One region of the Tatumella citrea genome, then DNA from elsewhere that is predicted to be linked to it. Evidence: predicted binding sites of a transcription regulator. Region 1 holds the regulator's gene; the other holds the start of a gene.

Region 1 (8,268 bases):
CGACAGAACTGATTCAGAAAGGGCTGGCTTATGTTGATGAACTTTCTGCCGATCAGATTCGTGAATATCGTGGTTCACTGACCTCTCCGGGTAAAAACAGCCCTTACCGTGATCGTTCGCCTGAAGAGAATCTGGCGCTGTTCGAAAAAATGCGTAACGGTGGTTTTGCCGAAGGTACTGCCTGCCTGCGCGCTAAAATCGATATGGCTTCCAGCTTTATGGTCATGCGCGACCCGGTACTGTACCGGATTAAGTTTGCTGAACACCATCAAACCGGAAATGCGTGGTGCATCTACCCGATGTATGACTTCACCCACTGTATTTCGGATGCGCTGGAAGGGATTACTCATTCACTGTGTACGCTGGAATTTCAGGATAACCGTCGTCTGTATGACTGGGTGCTGGATAATATTTCTATTGAAGTCCACCCGCGTCAGTATGAGTTCTCACGGCTTAATCTTGAATATGCAGTAATGTCAAAACGGAAACTGACTCAGCTGGTGTCTGAGAAAGTCGTGGAAGGATGGGATGACCCACGTATGCTGACCGTGTCAGGTTTGCGTCGTCGTGGTTATACAGCTTCTGCTGTCCGTGAGTTCTGCCGTCGTATCGGTGTGACTAAACAGGATAATATCGTTGAGATGGCGTCACTGGAATCCTGTATTCGTGATGATCTGAACGAAAATGCTCCACGGGCAATGGCAGTGCTTGATCCTGTGCGTGTCATTATTGAAAACCTGCCGGAAGGGCATACTGAAGTCCTGACCATGCCGAATCATCCTAATCGTCCGGAAATGGGGACCCGTGAGGTGATCTTCAGCCGCGAAGTGTGGATTGACCGCGCTGATTTCCGTGAGGAAGCGAATAAGCAGTACAAGCGTCTGGTAACGGGTAAAGAAGTTCGTCTGCGTAATGCTTACGTAATCAAAGCGGAGCGGGCAGAAAAAGATGCAGAGGGCAACATTACTGCCATCTACTGCCAGTGTGATATTGATACATTAAGTAAAGATCCTGCCGATGGCCGTAAAGTGAAAGGTGTGATCCACTGGGTATCTGTGGCTGCGGGAGTCCCCGCTGAATTCCGTCTGTATGACCGGTTATTCAGTGTTCCAAATCCTGGAGCAGAAGAGGACTTCTTATCCGCGATTAACCCTGATTCTTTGCAGATCCGTCAGGGATATGCAGAACAGAGCCTGAAAAACGCTGAAGCTTCTTTCTCTTATCAGTTTGAGCGTGAAGGTTATTTTTGCGCGGACAGTGTTTACTCTGGCCCTGAAAAATTAGTCTTTAACCGCACGGTAGGCCTGCGGGATACCTGGGCAAAAGTTGACGCCTGATTGCAGTGACTGACCTAAAAACGCCACGATTGTGGCGTTTTTTTTGATATAAATACGATCACAATCTTCATATATTCCATTATTCCTGCTGAAATTTACGCTAATTATCCCGTTGATTTTAATAGAAATCTCCCTTTTGTCTGTTTTGTGAACAGTATCAGGTATTTGAAACTGCGGTAAAAATCTGATTGATAATTCGCATCGCGAAAAATAATCTTGAAGTGATAACTTATTATCAGGTGTGAGCACATCGCGGCTGTCAGGAAAGATGGCTGCTAAATTATCAATCCGCAGGCAAGAATTATCGGGAAGGATCCACGATATGACTGACAACACCCGCAATTTTAAGATCTTAACCCTGTCACTCTTCACTGTCAGCTGTGGAATCAGTCTGGCACCGCCAGTAAACGCTGCAGGATTTATCGATGACAGTCAGCTGACCGGAAATATCTACTACTGGCAACGAGAGCGGGAACGAAGAGACTTATCCGACGGAAAATACAGAACTAACCTTTCACACGGTACATGGAACGGTAATCTGGATTTTTCTTCAGGCTATGTATCCGGAGTTTTTGGTATTGATCTGGCTGCTTTCACCGCAATAGAAATGACTGAGGCCGGCGAGAGTGGACACCCGAATGAAATAGCTTTCTCATCAGCCAACCGTGCCTATTCTGAGGACTGGAGAGGTGATAAGAGCGGGTTGAGCCTGTATAAAGCCGCCGCAAAAATACATCATGACTGGTTTAATTTGCACGCTGGCTATATTCAGCCGGAAGGTCAAACCTTACTGGCTCCCCACTGGAGTTTGTTGCCAGGCACTTATCAGGGAGCCGAAGTTGGAGCTGACTTTGATTATGCTGCCGCCGGTAATCTGAAATTTTCGTATATGTGGGCCAATCGCTATAAATCCCCCTGGCACCTTGAGATGGACAGATTCTATAAGAATGATCGTCATTCAAAGATAGCCTGGTTGCATTCTTTAGGGGCGAAATATTCCCTTAAAAACGGTCTGATCCTGGAAGCAGCCTATGGAGAAGCTAAAAATTATACCCGTCAGTTTCTGGTCAAAACCAGCTATTCATTCTATCTGGCCGGTAGTCCACTGAACAGCAGTTATCAGTTTTACGGCTCACAAAATTATTCGGGTCAGCAGGGCGAAAACCAGTTATATGATGGCACTGCATGGTTGCAGGCTTTAACGCTGGGTTACCGGTTGGGGCAGCTGGATCTGCGTCTTGAAGCCACCGCGGTCAAAGCCGAAGGCAGGCAAGGTTATTTTCTGCAGAGAATGACACCCACCTATGCTTCATCAAACGGGCGTATGGATATCTGGTGGGATAACCGTTCCGACTTTAATGCTAACGGTGAAAAAGCTCTGTTTATTAGTGCGATGTATGATCTCAGCCACTGGCAGCTGCCAGGTTGGGCAGTAGGTGCCTCAATTGCTTATGGCTGGAATGCTAAACCTGCATCAGTGATGGATTCTCCGGATTACTGGTACCGTAAGGGAAACAAAATCAGCGAATCCGCATGGAGCCTTGACGGGTTATACACTGTTCAACAGGGCAGGGCTAAAGGCACGCTGTTCAAACTTCATTTTACTCAATACAACAACCATTCTTCGATCCCCGGAGGTGCCGGAGGATATGGCAATCTGTTCCAGGATGAGCGTGATGTAAAACTTCTAATGATGATCCCTTTCCGGCTGATTTAATTTTTCTCTGTTAAGGAATGACAATGAAATATTTGATCTGTTTTTTTACCCTGGCGGGGCTGACAGGCTGTCAGCAATCCCGGATGGCAGGAGCAACCGAAAACACAGAAACGGTCAGCCCGCTCGATTACCAGATTTGTATCAATACGCTGAAAAGTGGTGATGATGAAGATGCCATCATCCGTTGTGACCAGGTAAGTAAAGAAATCAGGCCAGAAAAACATTAACTCCATGAATTAAGGATGACTCATGAGAATCAATCCAAAATGTCTGCTGGCAGGCACGGTAAGTGCGCTGTTGTTGGGTGGCGCTGCCCAAGCAGACCAGAAGACAATTGATGCTATTAGCCGTTTTTCGGTTAAATTTTCTGTGCAGGACAACCTGGCCTCCAGTCATGGCGTGGATTGTGCGGCTCTGGGCGGGGACTGGGGCAGCTGTTACCGGGCGACAATTACTCTGGTCAATCCCGGAGTCACTCTCAGAGATAATGACTGGGCAATTTACTTTTCCGGAATTCGTCAGGTACTACAGAGTGATAATGATCAGTTTACTGTTACTCATCTGGTGGGGGATTTGCACAAAATCGAACCGACGGCTAACTTCCGCGGATTTCCGGCCGGGCAGGCAGTCGTATTGCCGCTGATTAATGAATACTGGCAGGTGTCACAGAGTGATGTATTACCTCGCTGGTATGTCACCTCGGGCAGCGGTACACCAAAAGTTATTGCGGCCACTGCGACTTCTTCGCTCACGGAAATGGCTGAAGTACCCTTTAGTCAGTGGCGGCGGGCAACATCTGATGTCAATGTCCTGATGACCGCCGGGAATCGTTATCAGAAAAACCAGCACACACGCTGGCTGGATCCCGAAGAATTGCGTGGTCAAATTATTCCTACACCGCTGCAGGTGGTATTAAGTGAAAAAGATATTAATCTGAAACAAGGAGTTAAGGAAGATCTGACAGCGCTACCTGCAGAGACTGCTCTCATGGTGAATCAGGCACTGAAATCTGCCGGTATCACTTCCGGGCAAGGTTATCCGTTAGAGACAAAAATTGAACCATCAGAATTTCAGGGGCAAAAAATAAAACAAGGAGCCTACCGGCTGGCAATTTCCCTGGAAAAAATCCTGGTCACCGGATATGACGAACAGGGTGTGTTTTATGGCCTGCAATCATTATTGCAACTGATTCCGTTGCAGGGCGAACCACTAATTCCTGTAATGACAATCTATGATGCACCTCGTTTTGCTTACCGCGGAATCTTCATTGATGTTGCCAGAAACTTTCATTCTAAAGCCGCTATTCTGCGTACCCTGGATCAGATGGCGGCATACAAGCTCAATGTCCTGCATTTGCATCTCAGTGATGATGAAGGATGGCGAATTGAGATACCGGGGTTACCCGGGCTCACTCAGGTTGGAGGGCAACGTTGCCATGACCTGAGCGAAACCCACTGTCTGCTACCCCAGTTGGGTTCCGGTCCGGACAACACGACCTCCGGCAGCGGCTATTTCACTCGTCAGGACTATATCGATATAGTGAAGTATGCGGCTGTCAGACAGATTCTTATCATGCCGGAAATTGATATACCTGCGCATGCCAGAGCAGCGGTCATTTCAATGGAGGCGAGATATAAAAAACTGATGTCGGAAGGCAGACCATTACAGGCAATGGAGTATCGCTTACAGGATGAGGGTGATAATTCTCAGGTCACCACCGTGCAGTTTTATGACAGGACCAGTTTTGTGAATCCTTGCCTGCCTTCAACCTTACGCTTCACTGAGAAGGTGATGTCGGAAATTATTCAAATGCATCGGGAGGCCGGGCAACCCCTGACCCGCTGGCATTTTGGCGGAGATGAAGCCAAAAATATCTATCTGGGGGCGGGCTATACTGATGTTGCACACCCTGAAGCAGGTAAAGGTCAGCGAAACCTCAGTCGTCAGGACCAACCCTGGGCGAAATCTGCCCGATGTGCATCGTTGGTGAAAAGCGGGCAGGTGACGAGTTTAAAGGCATTGCCTGGCTGGTTTGCTTTGCAGGTCAGTGAAATAGCGCAAAAACAAGGTCTGGAAGGGATTCAGGCCTGGCAGGACGGTCTGAAAGAGAATCGTGATAACCAACAGTTCGCCACTCCGGCTAATGCCCTGAACTTCTGGGATACTCTGTACTGGGGCGGAGCTGAATCAGTAAATGACTGGGCAGATAAAGGCTATCAGGTGATAGTTTCTAACCCGGATTATCTGTATCTGGATATGCCTTATGAAGTGAACGGCGCGGAACCTGGTTATTACTGGGCGACAAGATATAGTGATGAGCAGAAAATTTTCGGTTTTACCCCGGATAATTTGCCACAGAATGCCGAAATTTCGACAGATCGTGACGGGCAGGTATTCGCCGCCACATCAGAAGGTCACTGGCCCGGGGCTTATGGAATGTCAGCACAGGTCTGGAGTGAAGTCGTCCGTTCCGATCAGGATATGGAATACCGGTTATATCCGAGGTTATTTTCTGTTGCTGAACGTGCATGGCATAAAGCTGACTGGGAACTGGATTATCAGCAGGGCAGGCGATTTGAGAAGGGCGTAACACATCATGTCGATCTGCGACGATTGAATAGTGACTGGCAGAGATTTGCGAATCTGTTGGGTCAGTCAGTGCTTGCGCGGCTTGATGCCAGCGGTATTGCATACAGAATTCCGGTGCCGGGAGCGGAAATTCGTTCGGGTTGTTTGCTGGCAAATACATCTCTGCCAGGAATCAACGTGGAATTTTCTACTAATGGAGGCCGGCAATGGTTGCGTTATAATTCGCAGCAGGTGCCGGCGGTGAATGGTGATTTACTCGTCCGATCAGTCAGTCCGGATGGGAAACGCTTTAGCCGGAATGTGCCGTTGACCATGACAGATAACGACCAATGCTGTTTTCAGCAATGCCGTACATCAGCAACCAAACGTTGGTTACTCTCGTTTAAACGTTTTTATCATCGCTGGAGTAACAGCTGGCACAGCGAAAAGTAAGCTGGCCCGGGGGACTCTTTAATACCGAAACAGATAACAAAAAACCCGCAACGAAGTGCGGGTTTATCAGGTACAGGCTGTATTGCGGGTAGAAAATAGTCCCTTCATCGCCTGAATAATCAAAACGGATTCTGATTATTTATCGTTATGCAGTGACTCATCTTCGCGGCAATCGCCTTCGGTACAATGGCCGTACAGATACAGGCTGTGGTTCGTCAGCTTAATACCAAACCGTGAAGCGATTTCACGCTGGCGTTGTTCAATCGACTCATCACTGAACTCAATCACTTTACCGCAATCGAGGCAAATTAAATGGTCATGATGCTGTTGTTGAGTCAATTCAAAAACTGACTTACCGCCTTCGAAGTTATGGCGCGTTACAATGCCCGCGTCATCAAACTGGTTAAGCACACGATATACAGTGGCCAGGCCAATTTCTTCACCCATATCAATCAGGCGTTTGTACAAGTCTTCCGCACTGACGTGGTGGCATTCTGGTTCCTGAAGCACTTCCAGAATTTTCAGTCTCGGAAGCGTCACTTTCAGACCAGCCTTCTTCAATGCGGAGTTGTTGTCAGTCATGCAGTTTGTGTCCTGTTACTTTTGAAAAATGACTTTGGCAAGAAGCCCTGAAGTTTGGTAATGACCTTATAATTTTTAGTTCATTATAGAACTGATGCACCAAAATTGAAACTACAGCCCTTAAAACACCCCGGGTGAAATGCTCACCAGGCAAGTAACTGGCAGAGAAAACAGACAGTTCGTTGCTTTCTGTCCGGTTCAGTCTGTATACACTGAACAGATGAAAGATTCGTGTCCGTGCTGAAGAAATTAATGCGGGAACTACTGGTCATCTTAGTCATTCCCGCAGGTGCCTGAAGCTAACAGTACCACAATTCTGATGAAAAACCCTATTAAGCGTCGAGGATTTCTTTCAGTTGTAGCTCTTCTGCCACCTGGTTAACCCACTGACTAACACGTTGGCTGGTTAATTCCGGCTGGCGATCTTCATCAACGGCCAGTCCCAGGAAATGACTGTCATCAGCCAGACCTTTAGAGGCTTCGAAGTGGTAACCGGCGGTTGGCCAGTGGCCGACAATAACTGCACCGTTCGGCTCAATAATGTCGCGGATTGTGCCCAGAGCGTCACAGAAATATTCCGCATAATCTTCCTGGTCACCACAACCAAACAACGCTACCAGCTTACCGTTAAAATCAATTTCTTCCAGGGTAGGAAAGAAATCATCCCAGTCACACTGTGCTTCTCCATAGTACCAGGTTGGGATACCCAGCAGCAGAATATCGAAAGCTTCCAAATCTTCTTTGGTACTTTTAGCGATGTCGTGCACTTCAGCAACGTCTTTACCCAATTGTTTTTGGATCATTTTTGCGATGTTTTCTGTGTTGCCGGTATCGCTGCCAAAAAAGATGCCTACGATTGCCATGTGGGGATAACCTCTTGAATCTTTAGTTCAGATAATTGTAATTTCAGTACAGATATGCAGATGATAGCAGACCTGAGTAGTGTGAGAAACTTGTAAACCGGCCAGTTTTGTTCCTGAGTGCGGTTGTCCCGGGCTAGCCCTGTTTTAGTTGCGCCAGAATGATTTGTTCTATGAGCTCACTTCGACTCAGGTTTTGTTCTGCCGCCAGAGAATTCAGAGCATCGACAATGTCACTGCTCATTTTAAGTTCAACCCGCTGCAATCCACGGACTTTATCTCGTTTCAGCTGATTGCGTTTATTTATCCGCAGTTGCTCATCCCGCGAAAGCAGGCTGGTTTTGGGACGTCCCGGCCGGCGTTCGTTGGCGAACAAATCGAGCGTGGTACGATCCGTATTTTCTTTTGCCATGATTTTTGAAACTGACACCTGCGTTATATCAGATACACGCAGCAAAGTGATGAATGAATACAGTTATCATGTTAAAAGCACACGATAAAAATTTAGCGCGCAATCATACTCCAGTGCGATGAATGACGCCAATACTTATACAGCATCACTCCGGAGTTTTCGCATTCAGTGACAGGAAACGTTGTACTGCGCTGATGACTGCCTGCGGTTTTTCTGCGTGAACCCAGTGTCCAGCACCCGCAACGATATATGCTTTTGCATGAGGAAACTGTGCCAGTAATTCAGCACGATAACAGTTATCCAGGTAGGGTGAGGAGCCACCGGCAATAAACAAGGCAG
Region 2 (8,268 bases), 470 kb from region 1:
CGACCCCGATAACCGGGGCCGCATTACTGGTTGTGGCCGGGAGAATCAGCTGTTCCGGGTTATCAGGCAGAGAGATATTGTTAAGCATTAGCTGCAGGAGATCACCGTAGCTGCTGGTATCTCCGACCAGCACTGCACCGAGCAGGCGGGCAGGGGACTGACTGACAATCAGGCGCTTGTAGACCTCCTTGCTCTCATCCAGATAAACATAGCTCTGGCAGCCGGGTGTCCGGCCATGAGCATCACCAATTCCTCCGACATCAACACCAAGTAGTTTTAATTTGGCACTCAGATCCGCGCCGCTGAAAGTCTCTGGCTGGCCGGAAAGTTGTGCGGCGGTGACTCGTGCCATTTTGTATCCCGGGGCAACCAATCCGTAAACATGTTGATTCCAGCTGGCACATTCACCGATGGCATAAATATCAGGATCACTGGTCTGGCAGCTATCATTGATGATAATGCCGCCTCGTTCGGCGATTTCCAGGCCACACTGGCGGGCAAGGGCATCCTGTGGACGGATGCCGGTAGAGAATACGATAAAGTCGGTTTCCAGTTGCGAACCGTCGGCAAAACAGAGTGTTTTGCGGGCTTGCTGGCCTTGCTGAATGATCTGCCGGGTATTTTTACCGGTATGAACTCTGACACCAAGACGTTCAATTTTTTTCCGTAACAGTTCACCGCCCTGACGATCGAGTTGTTCTGCCATCAGGACATCTGCAAACTCAACGACATGAGTCTCAATTCCGAGACTTTTCAGTGCCCCAGCCGCTTCCAGCCCCAGCAGACCGCCACCAATAACAACTCCGCGCTGGCTGCGTAACGCACAGGCTTCAATCGCGTTTAAATCACCAATCGTCCGGTAAACAAAGCAATCGGCAGTATCACTGCCGTCAATCGGGGGGATCCATGGGCGGGAACCGGTAGCGATCACCAGTTTGTCATAAGCCACAATGCGCCCATGCCCCGAACTGACCTCTTTCCGTTGGCGGTCGATATTCACTGCCCGTTCACTGGTAAACACCCGTACCTGATGTTTTTCATAGAAGCCTTCCCGCACCAGAGATAAATCCTCAGCGGTATGATGTGAGAAATATGAAGAGAGGTGGACGCGGTCATAGGCAACCCTGGGTTCTTCACAGAACACCGTAATCTCCAGGGTGTCGGCAGACTGTTTGTCGATAAGTTCTTCAATCAACCGGTGGCCGACCATACCGTTGCCGATTACACACAATCTGATATTACTCATTATGACCTCATCACCATCAGGGAGTATTGACTCTACGACAAGGCAGGGCGGGACATATTGATGCACATCAAATGCATCTTTTGTTGTTTCAGAGGACCGGGGCTGAATGCAAAGCCAACTATGAGGAAATTTACCGCAAAAAAACAGGTTGATACGTGAAGCAAGGTGACGCACTTTGCGCAGAAGATTGTGCGAAAAACAGCGGGATTACGACAGTTATTACCCAAAACGGTAAGAGAATTCTGTATTATCTTGTGTCTCCTTGTCAGGGTGAATGTTGGCTGCTAGGGTTGATTCACAAGCAAAAACAAGGAAAACCATGATGAAAAAGACATTAACTGCTGTAGCAATTTCTATGACTTTCTTCACAGCTCATGTATTTGCAGAAACAACCAGCCAGCAACTGCAGGAGCAGACGCAGCATCTGAAAAATAAAGCGTCTGAAACTTCTGAGAAAGCCACAGACCGTACTTCTGAAGCGGCAACTAAAGCCAAACACCGTATGCAGGAAAAAAATGAGCAGACGGTAAATAAACTCAAAGGTGACAACAGTACCAGCACTTCGCTGAAGGAAAAATCTCAGAGTACCTGGAATAAGACCAAAGAAGGTACTCAGAAAGGCTGGAACAAAACCAAAGAGACCACCCACTCGGCAGTGAACAGCACCGAGGAAGGTGCCACTAAAGCGTGGAATAAAACCAAGGATGCTGCATCCAGCGCAAAAAAATCGATCACTGATTAATCTGCGCAGGTCCGGACCTCAGGGTCCGGCCAGTGGTTTGCCAAGCCCCGGCCTGAGTGCCGGGGTTTTTATTGCCATTTTTTATCGCGGTATTTACGGGCTAAAAGCTTCAGATATTCCCCCGTTATGGCAGATAGCGACCGTAAGTGGGCATCAGGCAACGGGTGACACCGTTGGTCCAGCCGAATCCGTCCTGTAGCGGGTATTCACCACCTCCACCGGGTCTTGCCCGTTGACCGCTGATATCATACTTTTCAACCAGCTTATGGTGCAGGGAATAGAAATGTGACACCGTTGTCAGCCAGTTAACCGCAATCTCTCTGGCTAGCCGGGTTTCACCATAGGCATTCAGTCCCTCAATAGCCATCCATTGCAATGGTGCCCAGCCATTAGGTTTATCCCACTGTTCGCCGCTGTCGACCATTGATGACAACAGTCCCCCGGAGGTCAACAGCAATTGGCGCAACTGAACGGCCATACGCCGGGCTTGTTCACGGCTGGCGAGCCCGGTAAACAGCGGTACCACGGCGGCAGCAGAGAAACTGCCGGCGATTTTACGGCGCCAGTCATAGTCACGATAGACGCCGGAAATATCGTCCCATAAATAATGGTTCATCGCTTTGCGTCGGGCATCGGCCTTTTTCTGCCAGCTGCGGGAGGTCAGCAACTCTCCTTCTTCTTCTGCCAGCCGGACAATCGTGGTTTCCAGCTTATAAAGGAAGGCATTCAGATCGACCGGGATATACTGGGTAGTCCGGATACTGGCTAAGCGTTTGGGATCTCTTAGCCAGCGGGAAGAGTAGTCCCAGCCTGAGGCCGCTCCGGCGCGTAAATCACGGTAAACCTCACTGGCCGGTCGGCCTGAAAGTTTGGCGGTGGCAATATCTTCGCGCCATGACTCATCACGTGGGGTATCCCGGTCATCCCAGTAGCGGTTCAGAAAACTGCCATCAGGCATTCTGACCACATGACGATGAGCCTGATCAGGCAACAGTGCCCCTGAACCATCCATCCAGTACTGATATTCACGGATCAACTGCTGTAAATAGCGGGTACTGCCAGGCAAACCTGCCTGTTCAAACAGTTCAACCATCAGGGCAAAAACCGGCGGTTGTGAGCGACTCAGATAGTAGGTTCGGTTACCGTTAGGTATATGACCGTAAGTTTCTATCAGCCACGCAAAGTTGTCCGCCATATCCTGCAGCAGATCTTTCCTGTTACTTTCTGCCAGTCCAAGCATGGTGAAATAAGAATCCCAGTAGTAGACCTCGCCGAAGCGACCGCCCGGAACCACATAGGGTTTTGGCAGCGGCAACAGTGAAGAGAACGGCTGATGATTGCCTGGTTCACGCACCAATACCTGCCACAGGTCATCAATATGCTGACACAAAGGTTTACTGGTCTCTTCATGGTGGTAAACATCACCGGCAGGGGGTGGTGTAAAGTGTTGCCCGACAAATGCACGCAGATTGAAGTTACGATTTTCACGGCGCTGCCGGCGATACTCAATCAGGATATCCAGCGGATCACTGTTCGGTGAGCAGTCAGCGAAAGTTTTACTGTCTTCAAAGATCCGTGCTTTCTGAACATGCTCAAATAATTCAAGGTAACGATCGGCCGGTGTCAGGGCATCGGCAGCCGGGAGGCCGTCAATAATTTCCGGTTCAGGCTCATAATCTTCCATGCCTTCCAGAATCAGTTCATGCGGATCATAGTGATATCCGGTTTCGTCGCTGTTCTGAGCCGGTTGTTCCGGGAAACGGTTCAGGGATGAAGTATTGATAACAACCTCCTCATCATCTTAGCCAAAAGAAAATATTCATCTCAGAGACTAAGTATAGACACTGCTGTTTTTACCGAGGGTATTGCTGTGTAAAGCCGGGCGGGTAAAACGTTGCAAAATGCAAGCACCGTGGGGGCACGGTGCCTGATAATGGGGATTATTTCAGAGTATCAGTAATCGTCTGTCTGAAAGGTGTGGTGGCCCGGCCAATCAGTTGGCTGAGGGTTTTGCTGTTATCAAACAGTCCTCCCGCTGCAGCTCCTGCATCGGAATCAGCCAGCATGTCTGCCAGGCCAGCCGGTAATCCTGCCTGTTTTAGCGCTGCAGCAAATTCACTCTGTGGCAGATTTACGTAGTCAACTTTCTCGCCACTCTGGCGGGCGATTTCGTCGCTGAATTGTTGCAGGGTGTAGGCATCGTCGCCGGCAAGTTCATAGATTTTCCCTGCCTGATGGTCGGCAGTAATGACTTTAGCTGCGGCTTCTGCATAATCCTGGCGGGACGCTGAAGCAATTTTTCCTTCTCCGGTAGCACCGATAAAAGCATGGTGGGTGAGTGCCGGTCCAATGCTGGCTGCATAGTTTTCACTATACCAGCCGTTACGCAGCAGTGCGTAACCGATACCCGATTTCGCCAGTCGTGCCTCGGTAGCCCGGTGTTCTGTTGCCAGACCGAGCGGTGAAGTATCGGCATGCAGCAGGCTGGTATAGGCAATAAATTTTATCCCTGCCCGGGCTGCCGCATCGATGACCGCTCCATGTTGTACATCACGCTTGCCAACTTCACTCGACGAAATCAGCAGCAGTTTCTCTGCACCCTGCAGAGCCGGGAGCAGGGTTTCCGGCCGGTTATAGTCGGCTTCCCGTAAAATAATGCCGGCTGGTAACTTATCAGCGGCACTGGCGGGATCCCGTACCAGTGCAATCAGCTGGCTGGCGGGCAGGGTCTTAAGCAGTTGCTGAATAACTTTACGGCCTAACTGGCCGGTAGCTCCGGTAATGGCGATCATAGTAAGTTCTCCTGAAAGATATTCGGTGACAGTCATTACTATAAAAACTAAACTTACTTTTAGTAAGTACTTACAAAAAGGTTAGTCTGAAAAATGTCAGGAAATTTACATCAGAAATATGTCCGTGGTGAATTGCTGAATGTGAACTGTTCATCGCGCCACATCCTGAAACGTCTTACCGGACGCTGGAGTGTGCTGGTATTGCTGGCACTGAAGCAGGATGTATTACGCTTTAGTGAGTTGCGCAGAAAAATTGGTGGGGTCAGTGAACGGATGCTCTCCCAGACTCTGCGTAATATGGAGCAGGACGGATTTATTGCCCGTAAAGCTTATGATGTGGTCCCGCCACATGTTGAATACTGGCTGACACCACTCGGTCATGAAGCAGAGCAGAAGCTTATCGGGCTGGCTGACTGGCTGGAAGATAATGTGCAACGCATACAACAAAACCGTGAAGATTTTGACCAGCGCAAAGAACAGCAGGAGCTTTGAGTCTTAGGTTGTCAGATGATTTTGTGGTGAGTGAAAAGATACATAAAATGCGATCACCCACTGACGGGTTAATAATATTTATCATTCTGTTTTTATTTAAAATTTCTTCCTTTTCTGGCTGAGTTTACGCGCTGTTTTTGGTGTTAAGGTTATTTTTCGCTTGTGATAAAGATATATCATAGATAGATTATCATTCATTAAATGAGAATCATTCCATTATTCTGTGGACACAGTACCACAGACTGACAACAGTTAAACTGAGAGAAATTCTATGTCTGCATCATTATCATCAGGACGCGCATTGCCAAAGCGGGTAAGAAATGAATTACGTTTTCGCAAACTGACCGTCAGTAGTAAAACACTGGTTGCCGATAATTTCTGGCGTATAGAGTTCACCAGCGAAGAACTGGACGGTTACAACTCTCCGGGCTTTGATGATCACAGTAAGATCTTTTTCCCTGACCCACAGACCGGCAAGCTGTTACTGCCACAGGTGACTGATGAAGGGATTGCCTGGCCTGACGGAGAACGCCCACTGTCACGTGATTATACTCCGCTGTTTTTTGACGGAAAAACCCGTCTGACGCTGGATTTCTTCCGCCATGAGCATGGTGTTGCCAGCCAGTGGGCTGAACAGGCTCAGCCAGGCGATCCTCTGGCTGTCGGCGGGCCACGTGGTTCGATAATTATTCCTGTCGATTATCGTGTTCAGGTTCTGGCCTTCGACGAAAGCGGCCTGCCTGCAGTACAGCGCCGGTTAGCTGAAACTCAGGCTGAAAAGTTAATATTACTGGCATTCACCGATGAAGCATTGGTGAAAAATTATCTGCCAAATCTGCCGGCAAATGCAGAACTCACCTGTTTCGGTAGCGGGACGATGAACAGTGAAGGGATCCAACGTTGTCAGCAACAACTGGCGTCATTAACGCTACCGGAAGACGATTATTTCATCTGGCTGACAGGGGAAGGAGAGGCGGTTAAAGTGCTCAACGATTACTTTATCGAACAACGCCACTGCCATTCAGGCCTGGTGCGTGGTGTGGCTTACTGGCACCACAAAGGGTAATATCACCCCCCTGCCTGAAACCGGCAGGGGGATAAAGGAAAAGAACTATGAATATTGCTAAATCCGGTTTGCTGCAACGCCGCCGTCGCGAAAAGATTCTGGATGCCGCAGAAATCAGATTACTGGTGCTCAGTTTTCTGCAACAACAGCCAGCCCACGGCTATGAGCTGATTAAGTCGATTGAAACTCTGGCTCAGGGCGAGTATACCCCCAGCCCGGGTATTATCTACCCGGCACTGATGCTGCTGGAGGAGATGGATGCTATTGTGCCGCAAAATCCGGATGCAGGCCGTAAAAGCTATCAACTGACAGCTTACGGTCAGCAATTACTGGAGCAGGGAAGTGCGCAGTTGCTGGAAATTTCCGAACGGCTGAAAATGCTGGCGGTGGTCGGAAAAAACCGTCGTATTCCGCAGATAGAAAGAGCGGTGCATAACCTTAAAATGGCGCTGAATACCCGGTTAGCGGAACCTGAGTTATCACAGGAAACCATTTACGCTCTTATCGATGCGCTGGACGATGCAGCAAAACGTATTGAGCGTAGCTGAACCAGGGTCAGACTGGTGGCTGTTTATGATTATCAATGTGACCGAGATTTTTTTCAGGGAAACAGTAATCTCTGACCCGTTGTTTCAGTGTGACAGCATCCGGAAAACCCCCGTCCCGTTTCCTTTCCCATAGCAACTCACCATCAGCGTGAATTTCAAAGATACCACCACGGCCCGGTTGTAATGTCACCGCAGCCAGGTCATCAGCAAAGGTGCTGAGTAGTTCCTGGGCCATCCATGACGAACGCAACAACCACTGACACTGGCTGCAATAATGGATAGTGATTGTCGGGCGGTGGCTCATCGCAATTTTCCTGAATAGTTGATATTACAGATCTGGCTGTTAGTTGCCGGCAGAGGGCTGGCAGTTAACAATCAGTCTGCCACGAACCTGACCGTTAAGTAAGTCATCGGCGCCGCCAATAGCTGCCGCCAGCGGAATAATTCGAGCGATCTTCTCAAAGGTTGCAGGGTCATAAACCTCTGCCAGCCGTTGCCAGGCGTCGCGACGGAGCGCCATCGGGCACATAACACTGTCTACGCCTGTCAGGGTGACTCCGCGCAGAATAAAAGGAGCAACACTTGCCGGTAAATCGAGCCCCTGGGCCATACCGCAGGCTGCAACGACACCATTGCGGGCAGTAGCGGCTAAAACATTGCTTAACGTGTGACTACCGACCGTATCAATCGCCGCGATCCATTGTTCTTTCGCCAGTGGTTTTCCTGGCTGATTTAACGTATCCCGCGAAATTGTCCGTGATGCTCCGAGTGTACCGGTCAGCCAGGCTTCATCATCCTGACGACCAGTGCTGGCAACTACCTGATATCCGGCTAGCGCCAGTAACCAGACAGCAAAACTGCCAACTCCTCCACTGGCGCCGGTCACCAGCACTTCACCTTGTCCTGGCTTAATGCCCTGTCTTTCGAGTGCCATCAGGCACAGCATGGCAGTCAGCCCGGCAGTACCGATAGCCATGGTACTCACCGGAGGCAGGGCATCAGGCACCGGAACCAGCCAGTCACCATTCACCGCGGCCTTTTCAGCAAGGCCACCCCAGTGATTCTCTCCTACGCCCCAACCGGTAAGAATTGCCAGATCTCCTGGTTTCCACTGCGGATGCTGGCTGCTGGTGACTTCACCGACAAAATCAATGCCAGGGACCATTGGAAATGTACGGACAATTGGTGCGCGGTTAACGATGGCCAATGCATCTTTATAATTCAGACTGGAATACAAAACGTTAAGTGATACCGTGGCGCCCGGTAACTGAGACTCCTGAAGCTGACTCAGCGTGGTGCGGTAACCTTGTTCATCCTTTTCAATCAATATTGCCTGAAACATAGTGACTCCCGGATAAAGTGACGCGCGGCACTAAGGCGGT

Evidence for each region. The regulator Fur, encoded in region 1, represses iron uptake genes when iron is present. The targets are predictions, from matches to a motif close to ATAATAATGAGAACNACTATCAA.
Region 2: A7K98_RS03890 (siderophore-interacting protein) is a predicted target of Fur. The motif match lies at 5,341-5,363, and genes of this name have one in related genera.

The regions. Positions count from the first base shown of each region.
Region 1 is NZ_CP015579.1:1,285,997-1,294,264, forward strand. It holds gene glnS (glutamine--tRNA ligase) at 1-1,337, shown strand, start outside; gene A7K98_RS06170 (OprD family outer membrane porin) at 1,660-3,054, shown strand; gene chiQ (ChiQ/YbfN family lipoprotein) at 3,078-3,281, shown strand; gene A7K98_RS06180 (family 20 glycosylhydrolase) at 3,304-6,075, shown strand; gene fur (ferric iron uptake transcriptional regulator) at 6,211-6,657, opposite strand; gene fldA (flavodoxin FldA) at 6,990-7,520, opposite strand; gene ybfE (LexA regulated protein) at 7,654-7,929, opposite strand; gene ybfF (esterase) at 8,075-8,268, opposite strand, start outside.
Region 2 is NZ_CP015579.1:814,202-822,469, forward strand. It holds gene nirB (nitrite reductase large subunit NirB) at 1-1,246, opposite strand, end outside; gene A7K98_RS21710 (AgrD family cyclic lactone autoinducer peptide) at 1,377-1,487, opposite strand; gene A7K98_RS03870 (hypothetical protein) at 1,566-1,988, shown strand; gene treF (alpha,alpha-trehalase TreF) at 2,113-3,672, opposite strand; gene A7K98_RS03880 (SDR family oxidoreductase) at 3,929-4,780, opposite strand; gene A7K98_RS03885 (winged helix-turn-helix transcriptional regulator) at 4,874-5,272, shown strand; gene A7K98_RS03890 (siderophore-interacting protein) at 5,544-6,338, shown strand; gene A7K98_RS03895 (PadR family transcriptional regulator) at 6,386-6,886, shown strand; gene A7K98_RS03900 (SelT/SelW/SelH family protein) at 6,894-7,190, opposite strand; gene acuI (acrylyl-CoA reductase (NADPH)) at 7,230-8,228, opposite strand.